Azospirillum brasilense: one gene and its partner. The protein of the gene in region 1 interacts with the protein of each later gene in a pairwise test. Links are inferred from orthologs where the notes say so. Each region holds a gene or a part of one and is shown on either strand. Other genes may lie near its edges. The genes, in order: D3869_RS09760 and def.

The links.
Region 2: the proteins of D3869_RS09760 (region 1) and def interact in binary tests that used the Escherichia coli proteins (3 or more experiments, as listed by UniProt). The link is inferred for Azospirillum brasilense from one-to-one orthologs.

What each region holds. Positions count from the first base shown.
Region 1 is NZ_CP032345.1:2,021,227-2,031,126, reverse strand. Bases 3,609-6,461 are described here. They hold D3869_RS09760 (aspartate-semialdehyde dehydrogenase), read left to right. Parts: upstream 3,609-4,451; coding sequence 4,452-5,471; downstream 5,472-6,461. Other genes in these bases: D3869_RS09750 (NAD(P)-dependent oxidoreductase), read right to left, coding at 6,051-6,461; D3869_RS09755 (acetyltransferase), read left to right, coding at 5,468-5,902; D3869_RS09765 (hypothetical protein), read right to left, coding at 4,056-4,319; sdhC (succinate dehydrogenase, cytochrome b556 subunit), read right to left, coding at 3,609-3,807. Outside these bases: D3869_RS09790 (hypothetical protein), read left to right, coding at 125-328; D3869_RS09785 (succinate dehydrogenase iron-sulfur subunit), read right to left, coding at 416-1,192; sdhA (succinate dehydrogenase flavoprotein subunit), read right to left, coding at 1,223-3,004; sdhD (succinate dehydrogenase, hydrophobic membrane anchor protein), read right to left, coding at 3,011-3,406; more of sdhC, read right to left, coding at 3,418-3,608; more of D3869_RS09750, read right to left, coding at 6,462-6,920; D3869_RS09745 (tellurite resistance TerB family protein), read right to left, coding at 6,947-7,351; D3869_RS09740 (AEC family transporter), read left to right, coding at 7,499-8,446; D3869_RS09735 (methyl-accepting chemotaxis protein), read left to right, coding at 8,702-9,900.
Region 2 is NZ_CP032345.1:1,180,949-1,190,810, forward strand. Bases 4,510-7,324 are described here. They hold def (peptide deformylase), read left to right. Parts: upstream 4,510-5,571; coding sequence 5,572-6,078; downstream 6,079-7,324. Other genes in these bases: rmuC (DNA recombination protein RmuC), read left to right, coding at 4,510-4,681; D3869_RS05805 (cold-shock protein), read left to right, coding at 4,883-5,092; D3869_RS05810 (hypothetical protein), read left to right, coding at 5,201-5,431; fmt (methionyl-tRNA formyltransferase), read left to right, coding at 6,103-7,071; truA (tRNA pseudouridine(38-40) synthase TruA), read left to right, coding at 7,053-7,324. In the rest of the region: D3869_RS05775 (response regulator), read left to right, coding at 1-14; D3869_RS05780 (hypothetical protein), read left to right, coding at 61-249; D3869_RS05785 (SDR family NAD(P)-dependent oxidoreductase), read right to left, coding at 224-961; D3869_RS05790 (ChaN family lipoprotein), read left to right, coding at 1,103-2,278; D3869_RS05795 (NUDIX hydrolase), read right to left, coding at 2,411-2,980; more of rmuC, read left to right, coding at 3,191-4,509; more of truA, read left to right, coding at 7,325-7,790; D3869_RS05830 (branched-chain amino acid ABC transporter permease), read left to right, coding at 7,874-9,205; D3869_RS05835 (EVE domain-containing protein), read right to left, coding at 9,226-9,666; D3869_RS05840 (VOC family protein), read right to left, coding at 9,675-9,862. UniProt on the Escherichia coli protein: Removes the formyl group from the N-terminal Met of newly synthesized proteins. Requires at least a dipeptide for an efficient rate of reaction. N-terminal L-methionine is a prerequisite for activity but the enzyme has broad specificity at other positions.

The DNA of each region.
Region 1 (9,900 bases):
TTCTATCCGGATGGTTCGCTCCCTCGAAAAGCATACCCCCTCATCGCCGCCGGTCAACCTGCGCAGACGGGCCAGCCGGACGGTTGATGCAGGACACCCTCACCACACCGGGAGCGACAGACCCATGGGCTGGACCTATTCGAGCGCCTTTCCGCAGCCGCTGCGCGCGGCCCCGCCCTTCCCGCCGCCGGGCCAGGACCTTCCCACCCCGGGCCCCCTGACTGACAACCCGGACCTGCCGACCCCCGGCCCGCAGGAGGATATGCCCTCCCCCCTGCCCAACGACGACCTGCCGCCGTCCCGGCCCACCGACCCCGACTTCGCGTGAGCCAGGACGCCGCCCAAGGACCAATGCAAACGGGGCGCCCCCTCGCGGAGGCGCCCCGTTCCTCATCAACGAACCGAAACGGACGGATCAGCGGCGCTGAACCATCAGCTTCTTGATCTCGGCGATGGCCTTGGCCGGGTTGAGGCCCTTCGGGCACGCCTTGGTGCAGTTCATGATGGTGTGGCAGCGATAGAGGCGGAACGGGTCCTCGAGGTTGTCGAGGCGCTCGCCCGTCATCTCGTCGCGGCTGTCCACGATCCAGCGGTAGGCCTGGAGCAGGATCGACGGGCCGAGGTAGCGGTCGCCGTTCCACCAGTAGCTGGGGCAGGAGGTCGAGCAGCAGAAGCACAGGATGCACTCGTAGAGGCCGTCCAGCTTGGCGCGGTCCTCCGGCGACTGCAGACGCTCGCGGCTCGGGGCCGGCGACTGCGACTGCAGCCACGGCTTGATCGAGGCGAGCTGGGCGTAGATGTGCTTCAGGTCGGGGACGAGATCCTTGACCACCGGCATGTGCGGCAGCGGGTAGATCTTGACGTCGCCCTTCACCTCCTCGATGGCCTTCAGGCAGGCCAGCGTGTTGGTGCCGTCGATGTTCATCGCGCAGGACCCGCAGATGCCCTCGCGGCAGGAGCGCCGGAAGGTCAGGGTCGAGTCGACGTTGTTCTTGATGTAGATGATCGCGTCCAGGATCATCGGGCCGAACTTGTCGAGGTCGACGACGTAGGTGTCGACCCGCGGGTTCTGTCCGTCATCCGGCGACCAGCGGTAGATCTTGAAGGTCTTCGCCCGCTTGGCGCCGTTGGCGGCGTTGATGGTCTTGCCGACGCCGACCTTGGAATTGGCGGGCAGGTTGAATTCGACCATGGTTCGTATCCTTGCCTTGCTCTTGCCGCCTTAGTAGACGCGGGCCTTGGGCGGGAACACCTGCACCTCGTCGGTCAGGGTGTAGAGATGGACCGGGCGGTACCCGATCTTCGTCTCGCCCTTGCCCGACACCTCGATGACGGTGTGCTTCATCCAGTTCTCGTCGTCGCGGTCCGGATAGTCCTCGCGGGCGTGGGCGCCGCGGCTCTCCGGACGGTTCTTCGCCGAGTGGAGCGTGGCGACCGCCTGGTACAGCAGGTTGTCCAGCTCGATGGCTTCGACGAGGTCGGAGTTCCAGACCAGCGAACGGTCGCTGATCGCCATGTCGCTCTTCTTGGCGAAGGTCTGGTCGATGAGCCTGACGCCCTCCTCCAGCACCTCGCCGGTGCGGAAGACCGCGCAGTTGTTCTGCATGGTCCGCTGCATTTCCAGGCGAAGCTCCGACGACTTGATCGAGCCCTTGGCGTTGCGGATGCGGTCGAAGCGCTCCAGCGCGACGTCGGTCGCGGCGGCGGACGACGACACCGACTTGCCCTTCTCGACGATCTCGGCGGCGCGGATGGCCGCCGAACGGCCGAACACCACGAGGTCGAGCAGCGAGTTGGAGCCCAGGCGGTTCGCGCCGTGCACCGACACGCAGGCCGCCTCGCCGATGGCCATCAGGCCGGGCACCACGCGGTCCGGATCCTCGGCGGTCGGGTTGACCACCTCGCAACGGAAGTTGGTGGGGATGCCGCCCATGTTGTAGTGCACCGTTGGTAGAACCGGGATCGGTTCCTTGGTGACGTCCACGCCGGCGAAGATCTTGGCCGTCTCGGCGATGCCGGGCAGGCGCTGGTGGATGATCTCCGGCGGGAGATGCTCCAGGTGCAGGTGGATGTGGTCCTTGTGCTCACCGACGCCGCGGCCCTCGCGGATCTCGATGGTCATCGAGCGGGACACCACGTCGCGCGAGGCGAGGTCCTTGGCCGACGGCGCGTAGCGCTCCATGAAGCGCTCGCCGTTGGAGTTGGTGAGGTAGCCGCCCTCGCCGCGCACGCCCTCGGTGATGAGGCAGCCGGAGCCGTAGATGCCGGTCGGGTGGAACTGCACGAACTCCATGTCCTGCAGCGGCAGGCCGGCGCGCAGCACCATGCCGCCGCCGTCGCCCGTGCAGGTGTGGGCCGAGGTGGCGGAGAAGTAGGCGCGGCCGTAGCCGCCCGTCGCCAGAACGACGAGCTGGGCGCGGAAGCGGTGGATGGTGCCGTCGTCGAGGTTCCAGGCCACCACGCCCTTGCAGACGCCGTCCTCCATGATGAGGTCGAGCGCGAAGTACTCGACGAAGAACTCCGCCTCGTGCTTCAGCGACTGCTGGTAGAGGGTGTGCAGGATGGCGTGGCCGGTGCGGTCGGCGGCGGCGCAGGTGCGGTAGGCCTGCTGCTTGCCGTAATGGGCGGTCATGCCGCCGAAGGCGCGCTGGTAGATCTTGCCTTCCGGCGTGCGCGAGAAGGGCACGCCGTAGTGCTCCAGCTCGATGATCGCCGGGATGGCCTCGCGGCACATGTACTCGATGGCGTCCTGGTCGCCCAGCCAGTCCGACCCCTTGACGGTGTCGTACATGTGGAAGCGCCAGTCGTCCTCGCTCATGTTGCCGAGCGCCGCCGAGATGCCGCCCTGGGCGGCCACGGTGTGCGAGCGGGTCGGGAAGACCTTGGTGATGCACGCCGTCTTCAGGCCCTTCTCGGCCATGCCGAAGGTGGCGCGCAGGCCCGCGCCGCCGGCACCGACGACGACGACGTCATAGGAATGATCGATAATATCGTAGGCGGCCATGGCTCGTCAGGCTCCGAACGAAATCTTGAGGACGGCGATGACGCAGGCGGCACCCAGCACGAAGCACAGGGCTTTCACGGCCAGGATGCTCAGGATCTTCGCCATCTCATTGTGCACGTAGTCCTCGATCACCACCTGCAGCCCGGCCTGGGCGTGGTGGAAGGTGACCACGGCGGTCAGCACCATCATCAGCGCCGAGAAGGGCGACTCCAGCCACGCGACGAAGGCCGCGTGATCGGCGCCCAGATGGCGGATCACGCCGAAGACGAACCAGATGGTCAGCGGAACCAGGGCGATGGCGGTCACGCGCTGGTGCCACCAATGCTCGGTGCCGTGCTTGGCGGAGCCCAGGCCGCGCGCGATCTGCAGCGGCGAGCGGAGGGTCTTGCTGTTGGACGCCATGTCTTCTCTCCTCACCACACGGCCAGGCCGATGATCCAGGTCAGCACGGTCAGCACGGCCGCCGCACCGATGACGATCTGGTTGCCGCGCTCGGCCTCGCTCAGCTCGAACGACTTGCCGGCGTCCCACACCAGATGCCGGATGCCGTTGCACAGGTGATAATAGAGCGCCAGCGACCAGCCGAACATCAGCAGCAGCCCGAAGAAGGAGCCGATGAAGTGCTGCGCGCGCTCGTAGGCGGCGGGGCTGGTGGCAGCGGCGACCAGCCACCAGGTCAGCAGAAGGGTGCCCACGGCCAGCCCCACGCCCGTGATGCGGTGCGTGATGGACAGGAGCGCGGTCCTGGGGAGTTTGTAGACTTGCAGATGCGGAGAGAGCGGCCGACCGCTGCCGTTTGCCATTGCGTCGTCCTCAGTTCGGCGACCGGTCGCGGCAAGGAGGGCTGTTGCCGCGACGGCGGGTGATGCGAGACCGAAAGTTTTAAGCCCTGCTGTGTTTGGCGATTGAATTACGCCTCTACCGCACACGAGTCAACGGCAGGGACTTGGCCGTGGCCAAAATGGCGCACCGCGGGAAGTGCCTGAAAACTAACGGGCTTTGCTGCAGCTGGTATTACCAGGGCCGAAACCCGGCTTCGCCGTTCAGCCTATTACTTGTCGAAGCGGCGAACATTCTCCACCATCATCGAATACATCTGGGTAATCAGCTCCGCCGGACGCAGCCGGCCGAAGGGAATGTTCTCCTTGGCCCATTCCACCAGCCCCTCGGGCGGGCGGACCGGAGCGACCTCGTAGCCGGCCTTCTTCAGCGCGTTCATCACCGAACGCGCCTGCTTGGTGTAGTCCTCGTTGAAGAAGGACTTGTCCGCGTCCTTGATCGCCTTGGCGATGATGTCTTCGAGCGGAGTGGCCATGCCCCGGTGTGCCGGTCGCGGTCGTTCGTGATAGGGCGGACACGGTGTCACAACGCGGGCGCTGTTGCAATTCCATTGGGAACCGCATACCTCAAGCCCTCTTCGCACCGCATATCACAGGGATTAACCGCCATGGGCTACACAGTCGCGGTCGTCGGCGCCACCGGCAACGTCGGACGGGAAATGCTGACCACCCTCGCCGACCGCCGGTTCCCGGCCGACGCGGTGATCGCCCTGGCCGCCGACAGCGCGGTCGGCAAGGAGGTGTCCTTCGGCGAGGACGCGGTGCTGAAGGTGGAGGACGTCGCCCGCTTCGACTTCAAGGGCGTGGACATCGCGCTGTTCGCCGCGGACGCCAAGGTCTCGGCGGCCCACGCGCCGCGCGCCGCCGCGGCGGGCGCCGTGGTGATCGACGCCAGCCCGCAGTTCCGCATGGACCCCGACGTCCCGCTGGTGGTCCCGGAGGTCAACGCCGACGCGCTCGCCGGCTACGCGACGAAGAACATCGTGGCCAGCCCCGGCGGCGCGGCCGTCCTTCTGGCCATGGCGCTGAAGCCCCTGCACGAGCAGGCCACGATCAGCCGCGTCGTCGTCTCCACCTACCAGGCGGCCTCGGACGCCGGCAAGGAGGGCATGGACGAGCTGTTCGGCCAGACCCGCGCCATCTACGTGAACGACCCGGTGCAGAAGTCCGTCTTCTCCAAGCAGATCGCCTTCAACGTCATCCCCCACGTCGGCCCCTTCATGGAGGACGGCGCGACGCGGGACGAATGGGCGCTGAACGTCGAGACGAAGAAGGTCCTCGACCCCAAGATCAAGGTGAGCGCGACCTGCGTCCGCGTCCCCGTCTTCATCGGCCATTCCGCCGCCATCACCATCGAATGCGTCGAGCCGCTGACCGCCGAGGAGGCCCGCCGCATCCTGCGCAAGGCGCCGGGCATGCAGGTGATCGACCAGCACGAGAACGACGGCTACATCACCCCGGTCGAGGTCGCCGGCGACGACCCGGTCTTCGTCAGCCGCATCCGCGAGGACTACACGGTGGACAACGGCCTGTCCTTCTGGGCGTCCACCGACAACCTGCGCAAGGGCGCCGCGCTCAACGCCGTGCAGATCGCCGAGCTGCTGGTGAAGGAGTATCTCGACGCGTGATCCCGATCCGCTCCTCCCGTCCGGACGACGCCCCGGTCCTCTTTGCCGTCTGGCTCGCCGCGGTGCGCAGCACGCACGATTTCCTGAGCGAGGAGGACATTGCCTTCTACGCCGACCTCGTGCGCGACCAGTATCTTCCGGCGGCGGCGCTGCTGGTCGCGGTGGACGGCGACGACCGGCCGGTCGGTTTCCTGGGCATGACCGGGTGCAAGATCGACACGCTGTTCGTCGATCCGGCGTGGCACGGCCGGGGGATCGGCCGCGCCCTGGTCGCCCGCGCTCGCGACGGCGGACCGCATCTGACGGTGGATGTGAACGAGCAGAACGGCGCCGCCCGGGCCTTTTATCGGCGCCTCGGCTTCCGGGAGGTCGGGCGCTCCGCGCTGGACGACAGCGGCCGCCCGTTCCCCTTGCTGCATCTGGCCCTTTAAAGCGGATTGCAATCCGCTTTGGACCGCGCCGGCGGTCCCGGTCGCACATGCGACCGGAGCCCGCCGGCGAATGAGGCGCTATGAGTCCAAAGCGAACGGAAGTTCGCTTTAGCTCCGGCCGACGCGAACCGACCGGAGCCAGAAGGGCTTACTTGACGAACAGCCGGTACAGGGCCGAGTGGTCCAGCCCGCCGTCGCCCTGCTCGGCCAGCAGTTCGAACAGCTCCAGGCTGAGGCCCAGCGCGGGAAGCTGGATGCCGGACTGCTCCGCCAGTTCCTCCGCCTGCTTCAGGTCCTTGATCTGGGTGACCACGCGGCCGCCCGGCGTGAAGTCGCCGGAGACCATGCGCTGGCCGTGCAGGTCCAGGATGCGCGATTCGGCAAAGCCGCCGCGGATGGCGTCGCGGACCTTGCCCGGCTCCACCCCCGCCGCCTTGGCCAGCGCCAGCGCCTCGGCCACCGCGCCGATGCTCAGCGCGACGATCACCTGATTCGCCATCTTGGCGACCTGACCGGCCCCGCTGCCGCCGACATGGGTGATGCGCTGGCCCATCGCCTGGAACAGCGGCAGGGCGCGCGCGAAGGCCTCCTCCGTGCCGCCGGCCATGATGGTCAGGGTGCCGGCCTCCGCCGCCACCGTGCCGCCGGACACCGGGGCGTCCACCCAGTCGGCGCCCTTGGCGCGGACGGCCTCGGCCAGCTTGCGGGTCGCCCCGACCGCCGTGGTGCCCATGTCGATGACGAGATGGCCGGGCCGCAGCGCGTCCATCAGCGCGGCGGCCACCGCCTCCACAGCCACGGTGTCCGACAGCATCAGCACGATGGAGTCGGCGCGGGCGGCGACCTCGGCGGGCCCGGCGGCGGGGCTCATGCCCTCGGCCGCCAGCTCCTCGACGGGGCCGGGGCTGCGGCTGCTGATCACCAGGGCCGCGCCGGCCTTCGCCAGATTGCGAGCCATCGGCCGGCCCATCAGGCCCAGCCCGATGAAGCCGACCGTACGGTCCTTGAGGTTGGCCATGTCCCTGGCTGTCATGCTCCCGGCCGTCACAGGCGGGTATGGCGCGCCCGCGCGCCGCGTTCGATGGCGGCGGCGCACAGCCGGTCCACGCCCAGCTTGTGCCGGATCAGCTCCAGCATCCGCAGTTCCTCCTGCGAGGCCGACGGGTCCGCCGCGGCGATGTCGCAGGCGAGCGCGTAGGCGGTCTCGGACAGCTTGGACGGAATGGCCTCCTTGACGATCTGGAGCGTCGTCTCCAGCCCGTCGGCGTCGGCCAGCAGGCCGGAGCATTCGCGGGTCACGTCGGTCAGCCGGTCGATGTCGAAATCCTTGAAGATCGGCAGGTAGCGGACGTTCTCGCCGATGGCCTCAAGCTCCGCGTCCGTCATGTCGCCGTCGCACGCCGACACCAGCACCATGACGTAGATGAGCGCGCTGTGATGGTTGATCATCGAAACTCCTGCGGAAAAAGGGCCCCGCCCAATCTTGCCCGCCCCCCGCGCGCCGTCAAGGGAGGGAGCGCCGTCAAGGGAGCTATGCCCGGGGCGGACGGGTGGGTCCCTCGACAGGGGACGGGTTGCCCCTTAAGGTCGCCCCCCATGTCGGTGGTCTTCAACGTGGCGCTCCCGGTCTTCGCCATCATCCTGGCGGGCGTCCTTTCCGGTAAGGCGAAGCTGCTCGGTCCCGCCTCGTCGGAGGCGCTGAACAAGTTCGTCTACTGGATGGCCCTGCCGCCGGTGCTGTTCCTCGGAACGGCCAAGCGCTCGCTGCCCGAGATCTTCAACGGCCCCTTCATCGGCGCCTTCCTCGGCTCGATGCTGGCGGTCTACGCGCTGGGCGCCCTGCTCGGCTGGCTGATCCACCGCGAGCGGACGCAGATCCAGTGCATGCAGGGGCTGAACGCCTGCTTCTCCAACACCGGCTACATGGGCATCCCGCTGTTCCTGGCGGCCTTCGGCCCCGACCGTCTGGCCCCGGCCATCCTCGCCACCGTCATCATGAGCGCGATCATGGTCGGCATCGCGGTGATCTGGCTGGAGTTCGCCAACAGCCAGGGCGGCGGCATCGGCAAGGCGCTGCGCGACGTCGGCCGGGCGCTGGTCAAGAACCCGCTGATCATTTCCACGGCCCTGGGGCTCGCCTGGTCGGTCTTCCTATCCGGCGTGCCGGTGCCGCGCCCGGTCGCCATCTACTGCGACCTGATGGGCGCCTCCGCCGGCCCCTGCGCCCTCTTCGCCATCGGCCTGTTCCTGGCGACCCAGAGCCTGAAGGCCAATTTTCTGGAGGTCGGCTGGATCAGCGCGTGCAAGCTGGTGGTGCAGCCGGCGCTGGCCTGGCTGCTCATCCAGACGCTGTTCCCGCTGGACCCCTTCTGGGCCGGGTCGGCCATCATCCTCGCCGGCCTGCCCACCGGCGCCTTGACCTTCGTGGTGGCCAGCCAGTACCGCATCTATGTGGAGCGCACCTCCGCCGCGATCCTGATGTCCACCATCGCCAGCGTGGTCACCCTGTCCGTCCTGCTGGCCACCTACGCGCCGCCGCTCTGAACCTTGGCTTGCGGTCGCCCGGTCGTGTTCGCCTCTTCGGCTGCTCATCTTTCCTGACACAAAGACATCATTGAACAAGTGTCGCGCAGAACACGCCGCGTCGGTTTTGCATATTTTTTAATAATTGCCGCTCCATCATTTGATACAGGCAAGTCCAACGCCCCACGCAGGGACGTCTGGACTGCCAAATACTTTCGTTCAGACTCATAACAATCGACCGCCGCCGCATCGTTTCGGGGGAAAGAGATACGCGCCATGTCCATGCTGAGTTCCATGACCATCCGGACCAAGGTGGTCGCCGCCACCGTCTGTGTCCTGCTGATGTCGGTCGCCCTGGGACTGTTCGCCGTTGACCGGCTGAGCACCGTCAACCACGCCGCTGAGGAAATCCGCTCCAACTGGCTGCCCAGCGTCACCGCCATCGGGGAGATCGACGGCGCGGCCAACGATTACCGCATCCTGGAGGCGTCCCACATCCTGGCGCTCCACCCCGCGGAAATGGCCGAGGTCGAAAAGGAAATGACCACGGTTCTGAACCGCTTGGCGGAGGCCCGGCGGAAGTATGAACCGCTGTTGGCCCCCGGTTGGGAAACCCAGACCTTCAAGCGCTGGGAGGCCGCCTGGGACAGCTATCTGAAGATCAGCCAAGGCAAGCTGCTTTCCTCCTCCCGGGCCAACGAGAACGAGAAGGCCACCGGCATCTATCGGGAGGACTCGCGCAAGGCGTTCGACGAATGCTCCGCGCTCATCAACGAGCTGACCGCCTCCAACGTCCAGAACGCCGCGAAGGCGGCGGACTCCGGGCGGGCCACCTATGTCGGGGCGCGGAACTGGATTCTGGGCGCCATCGCCTTCGTGGCGGTCCTCTGCCTGTTCGCCGGCATCGCCATGACCAAGTCGGTCGCCCGGCCCATCGTCGCCCTGACCGCCATCATGGACCGTCTGGCCAAGCGCGACCTCGGCATCGCGGTGGAAGGCGGCGCCCGCCGGGACGAGATCGGCGCCATGGCGCGTGCGGTGCAGGTCTTCAAGGACGGCCTGATCGAGGCGGAGCGCCTGACCGCCGCCCAGGCCGCCGAGGAGGAGAACAAGCGCCGCCGCACCGAGCGGATCGATTCGCTGATCCGCAACTTCGACGGCGCGGTGCACAGCGTCCTGCAGACCGTGGGCGCCGCGGCGTCGCAGCTCGACACCACCGCCCGCAGCATGACCGACATCGCCGAGCACACGCGGGCCGAGGCCGGCAGCGCAGCGGCGGCGGCCGAACTGACCTCCGCCAACGTGCAGACCGTCGCCGCCGCGTCGGAGGAGATGGCCGCCTCCATCACCGAGATCTCCCAGCAGGTGTCGCAGTCGGCCGGCATCGCCGGCAAGGCGGTGGACGAGGCCGACCGCACCAACGCCACCGTGCAGGGGCTGTCGGAAGCGGCCCAGCGCATCGGCGACGTGGTGGA
Region 2 (9,862 bases), 840 kb from region 1 along the record:
ACAACCTCGGCTGAGGTTCAGGAGTCTTGCGGGCAAAAGGACTTCACGGATTTCGCGGATTTGAAGCACGGATTACACGGATTTTTCTTTGATCTTGCTCAGCAGAAGCGTCTCGAAAAGCCATTGCTGGGCGAGCATGAAAGAAAAATCCGTGAAAAGATCCGTGAAATCCGTGTGAATCTTGTGATCCAAGCCCATCACCCGCAACGGGCAACCACCCGCATCAATACAGATGCTGCCCGCCGGTGATGAACATTTCCGTCCCGGTGACGTAGCCCGAGTCGGGGCCGCACAGGTAGAAGATCACCGCCGCCACGTCCTCCGGCGTGCCCATGCGCTTCAGCGGGATGCGCGGGATCAACACGTCGTATTCGGGGCCGGTCATGGCGGTCTCGATCTCGCCCGGCGCCACGGCGTTGACGCGCACGCCGATCTCGGCGAACTCCACGGCCATCTCGCGGGTCAGGCCGGACAGCGCCGCCTTGGACGTCGAATAGGCCGACCCCGCGAAGGGGTGCACCGAATGGCCGGCGATCGAGGTCACGTTGACGATCGCCCCCTTCGCCCGCGACAGCGGCGCCGCGAAACCGCGGGCCAGCACCAGCGGGGCGAAGAAGTTCAGCTCGAACACCCGGTGCCAGCCTTCGATGGCCCCGTTCAGGCAGCCGAGACGCTCCTTGATCGGCGTCTTGGGCGAGATGCCGGCGTTGTTGATCAACGCGTGCAGCGGCGCCCCGTCCAGCGCGCGGTTGGCCTCCTCCAGGAAGCGGGCGCGGCTGTCCGGATCGGACAGGTCCGTCGGGATGTGGTGGGTCCAGTTCGGATCGCGCCGGCAATGGTCCGGCACCTCCTCGCGGGAACAGGAAATGACCCGCCAGCCCTCGGCGCTGAAGCGCTGCACGGTGGCGTGGCCGATGCCCCGGCTCGCGCCGGTCAGAATGACGGTTTTACGGTGCGGCATGATGTCCAAGGATACCCCGCTTCGCCGCACCGCGCCAGCGCGGCCGTTGCCGGTCGGACCATGCACCGTTGACGGGCGCCCTCCACCGCCCAACCTTCAGCCTGCGTCCAACCGTTTCACGTGTCCAGGAGGGCCGCCGACGTGCTCCCCCGTTTGATGGCTGTCCTTCTCCTCTCCGGCGGCCTGTTGGCCGGTCTGGGCGACAAGGCTGCGGCGCAGGCCGCCGCCCCGACCAATGCCTGCGTGCCGCCCGGCGGCTGGTCCGACGCCGCCGCGCGCCCGCTGAACGCCGCCGACCTGCTGCGCCGCGCCGCGGCGTCGCCCGCCGTGCTGCTGGGGGAGCGGCACGACAACGCCGACCACCACCGCTGGCAGCTTCACAGCCTGGCGGCGCTGCACGCGCTGAACCCCGATCTGGCGGTCGGCATGGAGATGTTCCCGCGCAGCGTCCAGCCGGTCCTCGACCGCTGGAGCGCCGGGCAACTGACCGAGGCGGAACTGCTGCGCGACACCAACTGGGCCAAGGTCTGGGGGTTCGACGCGCGCTTCTACCTGCCGATCCTGCATTTCGCCCGGATGAACCGGCTGCCGGTGATCGCGCTGAACGTCGACCGCGGGCTGGTCAGCCGCACCGCGCGCGATGGCTGGGCCGCCGTCCCCGCCGGCGAGCGCGAAGGCGTCGGCGACCCGGCCCCTCCCCCCGCCTCCTACACCGAGCGGCTGCGCCAGGTGATGGCCGCCCACGGCCCGTCCGAGCGCCGCTCCGGCAGCTTCGAGCGATTCGTCGAGGCGCAATCGGTCTGGGACCGCGCGATGGCGGAGCGGATCGCCGAGACCCACCGCCGGACCGGCCGCACCGTCGTCGCCATCCTGGGCCAGGGGCACATCGAAGGGCGCGACGGCGTCCCCCACCAGCTGGCCGACCTGGGCGTCCGGAACAGCGTCGTCCTGCTGCCCTGGGACGAGGACCGCCCCTGCACCGAGTTGGACGGGCGGATCGCCGACGCGGTCTATGGGCTGGGCGAGAGCGAGGCGCCGGCCGAGACGCCGCGCCCCCGGCTGGGCGTGATGCTGGAGCCGGGGAGCGAGGGGGTGCGCGTGCGCTCCGTCACTGAGGGCAGCGTCGCCGCCGCCGCCGGCCTGGCGGCGGGCGACCTCGTGGTCGCGGCGGCCGGGGCCCCGGTGCGCGAGGCCTCCGACCTGACGGCGGTGGTGCAGCGGCAGGCCCCCGGCACATGGCTGCCGCTGACCGTGAAGCGCGAACAGGGCACGGCGGAGCTGGTGGCGAAGTTCCCCGCATCGCCCGTGGTGGAATAGCGGGGTGGAGTGATCGGGGGCTAAAGCGGATTGCAATCCGCTTTGGATCGCGACGGCGGTCCCGGCCGCACATGCGGCCGAAGCCCGCCGGCAAGTGAGGCGATGTGAGTCTAAAGCGAACGGAAGTTCGCTTTAGAGCATCCGCTCCCACTGCGCCAGCACGTCCGGCGTGGGGTTCACCGCCGGGGCGAAGTCCTGGCGGCCGAGACGCGACCGGTGCTCGCGCAAGGCCCACTGAACGGTCGGGAAGGCCAGATCGTCCCAGGGGATCTCCTCCCAGCGGAACAGACCGACCTCCTGGCTTTCCGGCCCGGCGGACACGTCCGGCGACAGCAGGCGGGCGCGGAAGATCAGTTGCACCTGGCTGATGCGCGGGATGTCGTAGACGGCCAGCAGCGAGTCGATGGCGATTTTGGCCCGCGCCTCCTCCCACGCCTCGCGCGCGGCACCCTCCATGGTGCTTTCCCGCTCCTCCATGAAGCCGGCGGGCAGCGTCCAGTAGCCCTTGCGCAGTTCGATGGCGCGGCGGCACAGCAGGATGCGGTCCTCCCACGTCGCCACCGACCCGACGACGATCAGCGGGTTCTGGTAGGCGATGTAGCCGCAGTCCGGACAGGTCAGCCGCTCGCGGTCCTCGCCGGGCGGGATGGTGCGGACGCGGGGGCCCTTATGGGGGCCGGGGGAGGACGGATCGTCGGGCATCCGTCGGATATGGCGCAGACGGGGACGGCGGGCAAGCCCGCATCGCCACCCGTGCCGCAGGCGGAACGGAGCCGCGGAGGGGTTCTTCTTTGTTCATTGCCCGTTCTCTTTCCTGATTCGTTCCTGTAGTCTCGCCTGAGATCTCGCCTATGGTCTCGCCTGTGGTCTCGCTTGTGGTCTCGGGATTTGCAGCGTTCTTTGGGGAATTTCATGCAGTTCGCGTTCGACGCACAGTCGGTGCTTCTCGGCGGCCTCGCCGGCGCCCTTCTCGGGGCGATCCTCGCCGGCATGATCGTGCGCCTCTACGCCGCACGCGCCGAGGCGGAGGCCGCCGCCATCCACGCCGAACTGGTCACCCGGCTCGACGTCGCCGAGCGAATCGAGGGCGACCTGCGCGAGGAGGTCGAGGCCCGCGACCACCAGATCACCCGGCTGACCGGCGAGCTGTCCGCCGCCCGCGAGCGGCAGGCGGAGCTGTCCACCACGCTGGCCCGCGAGCGCGCGTCGGCGGCGGAGAAGCTGGCCCTTCTGGAGCGCGCGCAGGCCACCCTGTCCGACAGCTTCAAGGCCCTGTCGGCGGAGGCCCTGCGCTCCAACAACCAGAGCTTCCTCGACCTCGCCAAGGAAACCCTGACGACCTTCCAGGAGCAGGCGCGCGGCGACCTGGAGAAGCGGCAGACCGCCATCGCCGACATCGTCGCCCCGGTGCGCCAGTCGCTGGAGCGCATGGACGGCCAGATCCAGGAGATGGAGCGCAGCCGCGCCGGCGCCTACGAGGGGCTGAAGCAGCAGGTGCTGTCGCTGGTGGAAACCCAGTCCCAGCTCCGCGCGGAGACCGGCAACCTCGTCCGCGCCCTGCGCAGCCCGGTGGCGCGCGGGCGCTGGGGCGAGATCCAGCTCCGCCGGGTCTGCGAGATGGCCGGGATGCTGGACCATTGCGACTTCGCGGAGCAGATGAGCGTGGAGGCTGCCGGCGGGCGGCTGCGCCCCGACCTCGTCGTCAAGCTGCCCGGCGGCAAGACCATCGTGGTGGACGCCAAGACGCCGCTGGAGGGCTATCTCGACGGCGTGCAGGCGGCCGACGACGGCGCCCGCCGCGACGGGTTGTCGCGCCACGCCCGCCATGTGCGCGAGCATATGAAGCAGCTCGGCACCAAGGCCTATTGGGACCAGTTCGCGGATTCCCCGGAATTCGTCGTGCTGTTCCTGCCCGGCGAGAACTTCTTCTCCGCGGCGCTGGAGCACGACCCGGCGCTGATCGAGGCCGGCATCGACCACCGGGTGATCCTCGCCACCCCGACGACGCTGATCGCGCTGCTGCGCGCCGTCGCCTACGGCTGGCGCCAGGAACGGCTGACCGACAGCGCCCGCGAGATCAGCGCCTTGGGCGCCGAGCTGTACAAGCGCCTGCACGACCTGGGCGGCCATATGGAGCGGCTGGGCGGGCAGCTCGAAAAGGCCGTGGGCAGCTACAACGGGGCGGTCGGCAGCCTGGAATCCCGCGTCCTGGTCACCGCCCGCCGCTTCCGCGACCTCCACGCCACCCCGGACAGCGCCGAGGAGATTCCCCTGCTGGAACCGCTGGACCACGCCCCGCGCCCGCTCCAGGCGCCGGAGCTTCGCGCGGCCGAGCCCCGGGCAGCGGAATTGAGGGCAACGGAATTGAGAGCCGCGGACCTGCGAGCGGCAGCCAGGGCGTAGGGCCGAAGCCTGCAACCAAGATTTGCCCGTCTTGTTTCGCCTTGCAAAGGACGGGAGCGGTCCCAATTTCCCTCCTGTCATTCTGCTTCGGACTGCCGGCCTGCTACGCCTTCGGGTGCCCAGATCGTCGCTATGCCTGGACACAGTCTGATGCGCCGCACCGGCCGATGCGGCGCCTTTCATACGAAACGGAGAGCAATCATGCCCGTCGGTACCGTCAAGTGGTTCAACAGCACCAAGGGTTATGGCTTCATTCAGCCGGACAACGGCGGCGCGGACGTCTTCGTCCACATCTCCGCGGTCGAGCGTGCGGGCCTGCGCAGCCTGAATGAAGGCCAGAAGGTGTCCTACGAGGAGCAGCGCGATCCGAAGCGCGGCAAGACCTCGGCGGAGAACCTGAAGGCCGTCTGAGCCACGTCTCACGGCACGGCATCGGAGGGGGCACCGGGAAACCGGTGCCCTTTTCCGTTGCACGCTTTTCCTCTACAAGCACCCCCCTGACGTTCGGAGTTTCCCCCCATGGCCAAGACCAAGAAGAAGCAGCCGGTGGACAGCGCCTTCGTGCTGTTCGACGTGCTGTACGAAGACGGCGCCCGCACCTCCAACCGCAAGGTCCCCGGCACGCTGGTCGGCGGGCTGGACGGCGACGAGCCGGCCCGCGGCTTCATCGAGGAGCAGGACCGCAAGATCGCCGAGATGTCCGGCAATCCGCGCGGCCCCATCAAGTCGATCACCCGCTCGCCCCTCTGAGACGAGGCCAGCATGGCTGGGCCGTCATGACAGGATCGGCGGGTCGCCGCGGGTTGTGCCTTGCGCCTTCCTTGACCTCGTGGCCCGCCCCTCATATTTTGACGGATTGTCGCACCTCCACGCACCGTTGCTGAGTTCCCATGGCCGTTCTCGATATCCTCGTCGCCCCGCACCCCGTCCTGAAGCAGAAGGCGAAGCCCGTCGAAAAGGTCGACGCCCGCATCGCCAAGCTGATGGACGACATGGTCGAGACCATGTACGCCGCGAAGGGCATCGGCCTCGCCGCGCCGCAGATCGGCGTCCTGGAGCGCGTGATCGTCGTGGACGTGCACGACAAGGATGAGAAGCCGAACCCCATCCGCCTCGCCAACCCGGAAATCGTCTGGAAGTCGGACGAGACATCGGTGTGCGAGGAGGGCTGCCTGTCGGTGCCCGACCAGTACGCCGAAGTCACCCGCCCCTCGTCGGTCCGCGTCCGCTATTTGGACGAGACCAACGAGACGCGCGAGATCGAGGCCGACGGCATGCTGGCCACCTGCATCCAGCACGAGATCGACCATCTGAACGGCGTGCTGTTCGTCGACTACCTGTCGATGCTGAAGCGCAACATGATCCTGCGCAAAGTCCAGAAGATGCAGCGCGCCTAACTTTCTGACGTTGGACGACTCTTCATGACGCCGCTCCGCCTCGTTTTCATGGGCACGCCGGACTTCGCCGTGCCCAGCCTGCGCGCCCTGGCCGATGCCGGGCACGAGGTGGTCTGCGTCTACAGCCAGCCGCCCCGCCCCGCCGGGCGCGGGCAGCAGGTCCAGAAATCCCCGGTCCACCGCTTCGCCGAGGAGCGCGGCATCCCCGTGCGCACGCCCAAGTCGCTGCGCAACGCCGAGGCCCAGGCGGAGTTCGCCGAGCTGAAGGCCGACGCCGCGGTGGTCGCCGCCTATGGGCTGATCCTGCCGCAGCCGATCCTCGACGCGCCGCGGCTGGGCTGCCTGAACGTGCACGGCTCCCTGCTGCCGCGCTGGCGCGGGGCGGCCCCGATCCAGCGCTCGATCCTGGCCGGCGACGCCGAGACCGGCATCACCATCATGCAGATGGACATCGGGCTCGACACCGGGGCCATGCTGCTGAAGGACGCGGTGCCGATCACCGCGGAGACCACCGCCAGCAGCCTGCACGACGCGCTGGCCGACATGGGCGCCCGGCTGATCGTCGAGGCGCTCGACGGCCTCGCCGCCGGCCGCCTGACCGGCGAGCCGCAGCCCGAGGCGGGCGTGACCTACGCCGCCAAGCTGACGCGCGAGGATGGCCGGCTCGACTGGACGCGTGATGCCGCCTTCGTGGAGCGGCAGGTCCGCGCCCTTACCCCCTGGCCCGGCTGCTGGTTCGACGCCCCGACGCCGACCGGCGGGGTGGAGCGCATCAAGGTGCTGAAGGCCGAATTGGCACCAGACGCCCGCAAGGCGGCGCCCGGCACGCTGCTCGACGACCGGCTGACCATCGCCTGCGCCGACGGCGCCGTGCGCCTCACTCTGGTGCAGCGGCCCGGCAAGGCCCCGGTGGACGGCGCCGCCCTGCTGCGCGGCTTCACTCTGCCCGTCGGCACCCGTCTCGGCGACGCCGCATGCAGCGCTGGAAACTGACCCTCGAATATGACGGCCGGCCCTTCGTCGGCTGGCAGCGGCAGGACAACGGCCCCTCCGTCCAGCAGACGCTGGAGGAAGCCATCGAGCGCCTGTCCGGCGAGACCGTGCGCGTCCACACCTCCGGGCGGACGGACGCCGGGGTGCACGCGCTGGGTCAGGTCTGCCATTTCGACCTGGAGAAGCCCTTCACCGGGCTGAAGCTGCGCGACGCGCTGAACTTCCACCTGAGGCCCGCCCCCGTGGCCGTCCTGCTGGCCGAGGCGGTGCCGGAGGAGTTCCACGCCCGCATGACCTGCCTGGGGCGCAGCTACGTCTTCCGCATCGTCAACCGCCGCGCCCCGCTCGCCCTGGAGACAGGCCGCGCCTGGCACGTCATGCGCCCGCTGGACGCCGAGGCGATGCACGCCGCCGCGCAGGTCCTGGTCGGCCGGCACGATTTCACCAGCTTCCGCGCCGCGCTCTGCCAGGCCAACTCCCCGGTCAAGACGCTGGAGCGGCTGGCCGTCGAGCGGGTCGGCGACGAGGTCCGGGTGCACGCTGCCGCCCGTTCCTTCCTGCACCATCAGGTGCGCAACATGGTGGGCACTCTGGAGCTGGTCGGGGCCGGCAAGTGGAGCGCCGACGACCTGCGCCGCGCGCTGGAGGCCCGCAACCGCTCCGCCGCCGGGCCGACCGCCCCGCCGGATGGGCTGTATTTCGTCAACGCCCGCTACTGACGCCCATAAGGCGGCGTCTGGCGCTCGTCGCCAATTGCCGATAGACTCTCAGGCGAAGCACAACCGGCCGGATTTCCGTCGCCGTGCACCGCCGTCCGCCACGCCTGTTCCCACCCTTCCTTCTGCTGATCGTCGCGCTGCTGCTGACCGGCTGCGGCGTGGACGGCGATCAGGCCGCGCTGTGCGGCAAGCTGATCCCCGCCTTCGACTCCGGACCCGTCACCATCCTGGGCACGGAAGCGCTGGGCGGCGACGAGCCGGCGCTGCGCCTGACCTACCGCACGGACACCGGACCCCACTGGATCGCCTGCCGCTTCGGCGGCCGCTTCTTCGATTCGCGCCGGCACGAGCTGGTGATGGTGGCGACCGACCGCATGGGGCGGCTGCGGCCCATGCAATTCACCATGCTGCGCATCTGGGCCGGCCTGCCCGCCTCCCGCCTCGGTTTGCCGCCGGAGACGAGCGGAGCGGAACGGGGACCGCAAACGGACTGGGCGCCGTTGCTGTTCTTCCTGCAGCAGGTCATCAACGCCGCCACGGTGGCCTGCGTCTACGGGCTGCTGGCGCTGGGCTACACGCTGGTCTACGGCATCCTCGGGCAGATCAACCTCGCCATGGGCGAGCTGACGATGATCGGCGCCATGCTGACCGCCATGGGGGCGGCGGCGCTGGGCATGGCCGGGCTGGGCGGGATGCCGCTGGCGGTGCTGGGCGTCTTCGCCACGGTGATGGCCTTCACCGCGGTCCAGGGCTGGACGATGGACCGGCTGGTGTTCCGCCGCCTGCGCCGCGCCCGCAACCACACGCCGCTGATCGCCGCGGTGGGCCTGTCCATCGCCTACCAGGAGGGGATGCGGCTCCTGCACGGCGCCCGCGACTGGTGGCCCGCCCCCTTCCTGGCCGACCGGCACGAGCTGCTCAGCGACGGCGCCTTCACCGTCACCGCCCTGACCTCGCAGGCGGTGATCCTGTTGATGACCGGCGGGCTCTACGCCCTGCTCTGGGCGATCATGCAACGCACCGCCTACGGCCGCGCCCACCGCGCCTGCGCCGACGACGTCGGGGCGGCGGAACTGGTCGGGGTGGATGTCGACCGCACCGTCGCCACCACCTTCGCCGTGGGCGGCGCGCTGGCCGCGGCGGCGGGGGCGGTGATCGCGCTCTACTATGGCGGGGTCAATTTCTACACGGGCTATCTGATCGGCTTCAAGGCGCTGGCCGCCGCGGTGGTCGGCGGCATCGGGTCGGTCCCCGGCGCCATGCTGGGGGGCGCGCTGCTGGGGCTGGTCGAGACCTTCTGGTCGGCCTATTTCGCCATCGCCTACAAGGACATCGTGGCCTTCGGCCTGCTCACCCTCTTCCTGATCTACCGCCCGGACGGGCTGATGGGGCGCCGCCGCGGGCGGGGGGACTGAGCCCCCGCACCGCAGGCCGGTCAGGGGAGAGCCGCCCCCATGGCCGCGGCGATGGTGTTCAGGTCGCGGTCGGTGACCGTGAACAGCCCGAAGCGCAACGGATAGCCCCAGTTCCGCACCCCGGCGGAGAAGTCCAGCCGGTCGAGCAGGGGCAGGATCGGCGTCTCCCGCCCGCCCAACCACCGCACGTCGCGGCGAAAGGGAACGAAGCCTCCGCCCATGTCGAACGGGTAAGGCGTGCCGTCCCGCACGATCCCCACGGCGGTGAAGGATTGCAGGCGGTCCTTCCCCTGGAAGCGCTCGGTCGGCGAATAGTAGGCGACGCGGTCCCCCGGACGGATGCGGCGCAGCGGCGCCGCCTTGCCGTGGCAGACCTGCATGAAGCCCTCCGCCCGCCCCCGCCGGACATGCTCGGCGGAGGCGACGGCGATCCAGCTGCGGCTGGTGGTGGCCTGATCCATGGCGGACCTCACGCTTCCGTCGGGGCGAAGACGCGCAGGCGGTGACCGTCCGGGTCCAGCGCGACGAAGGTGTGTCCGAAATCCATGGCGGTCGGAGGCTGGGCGATGGTCAGGCCGCGCCGCACCCAGTCGTCGTGAAGGGCCTGCACCGCCTCGGCGCCGGCCACCCGGAAACCGATCTCGCCGCTGCCGCCGA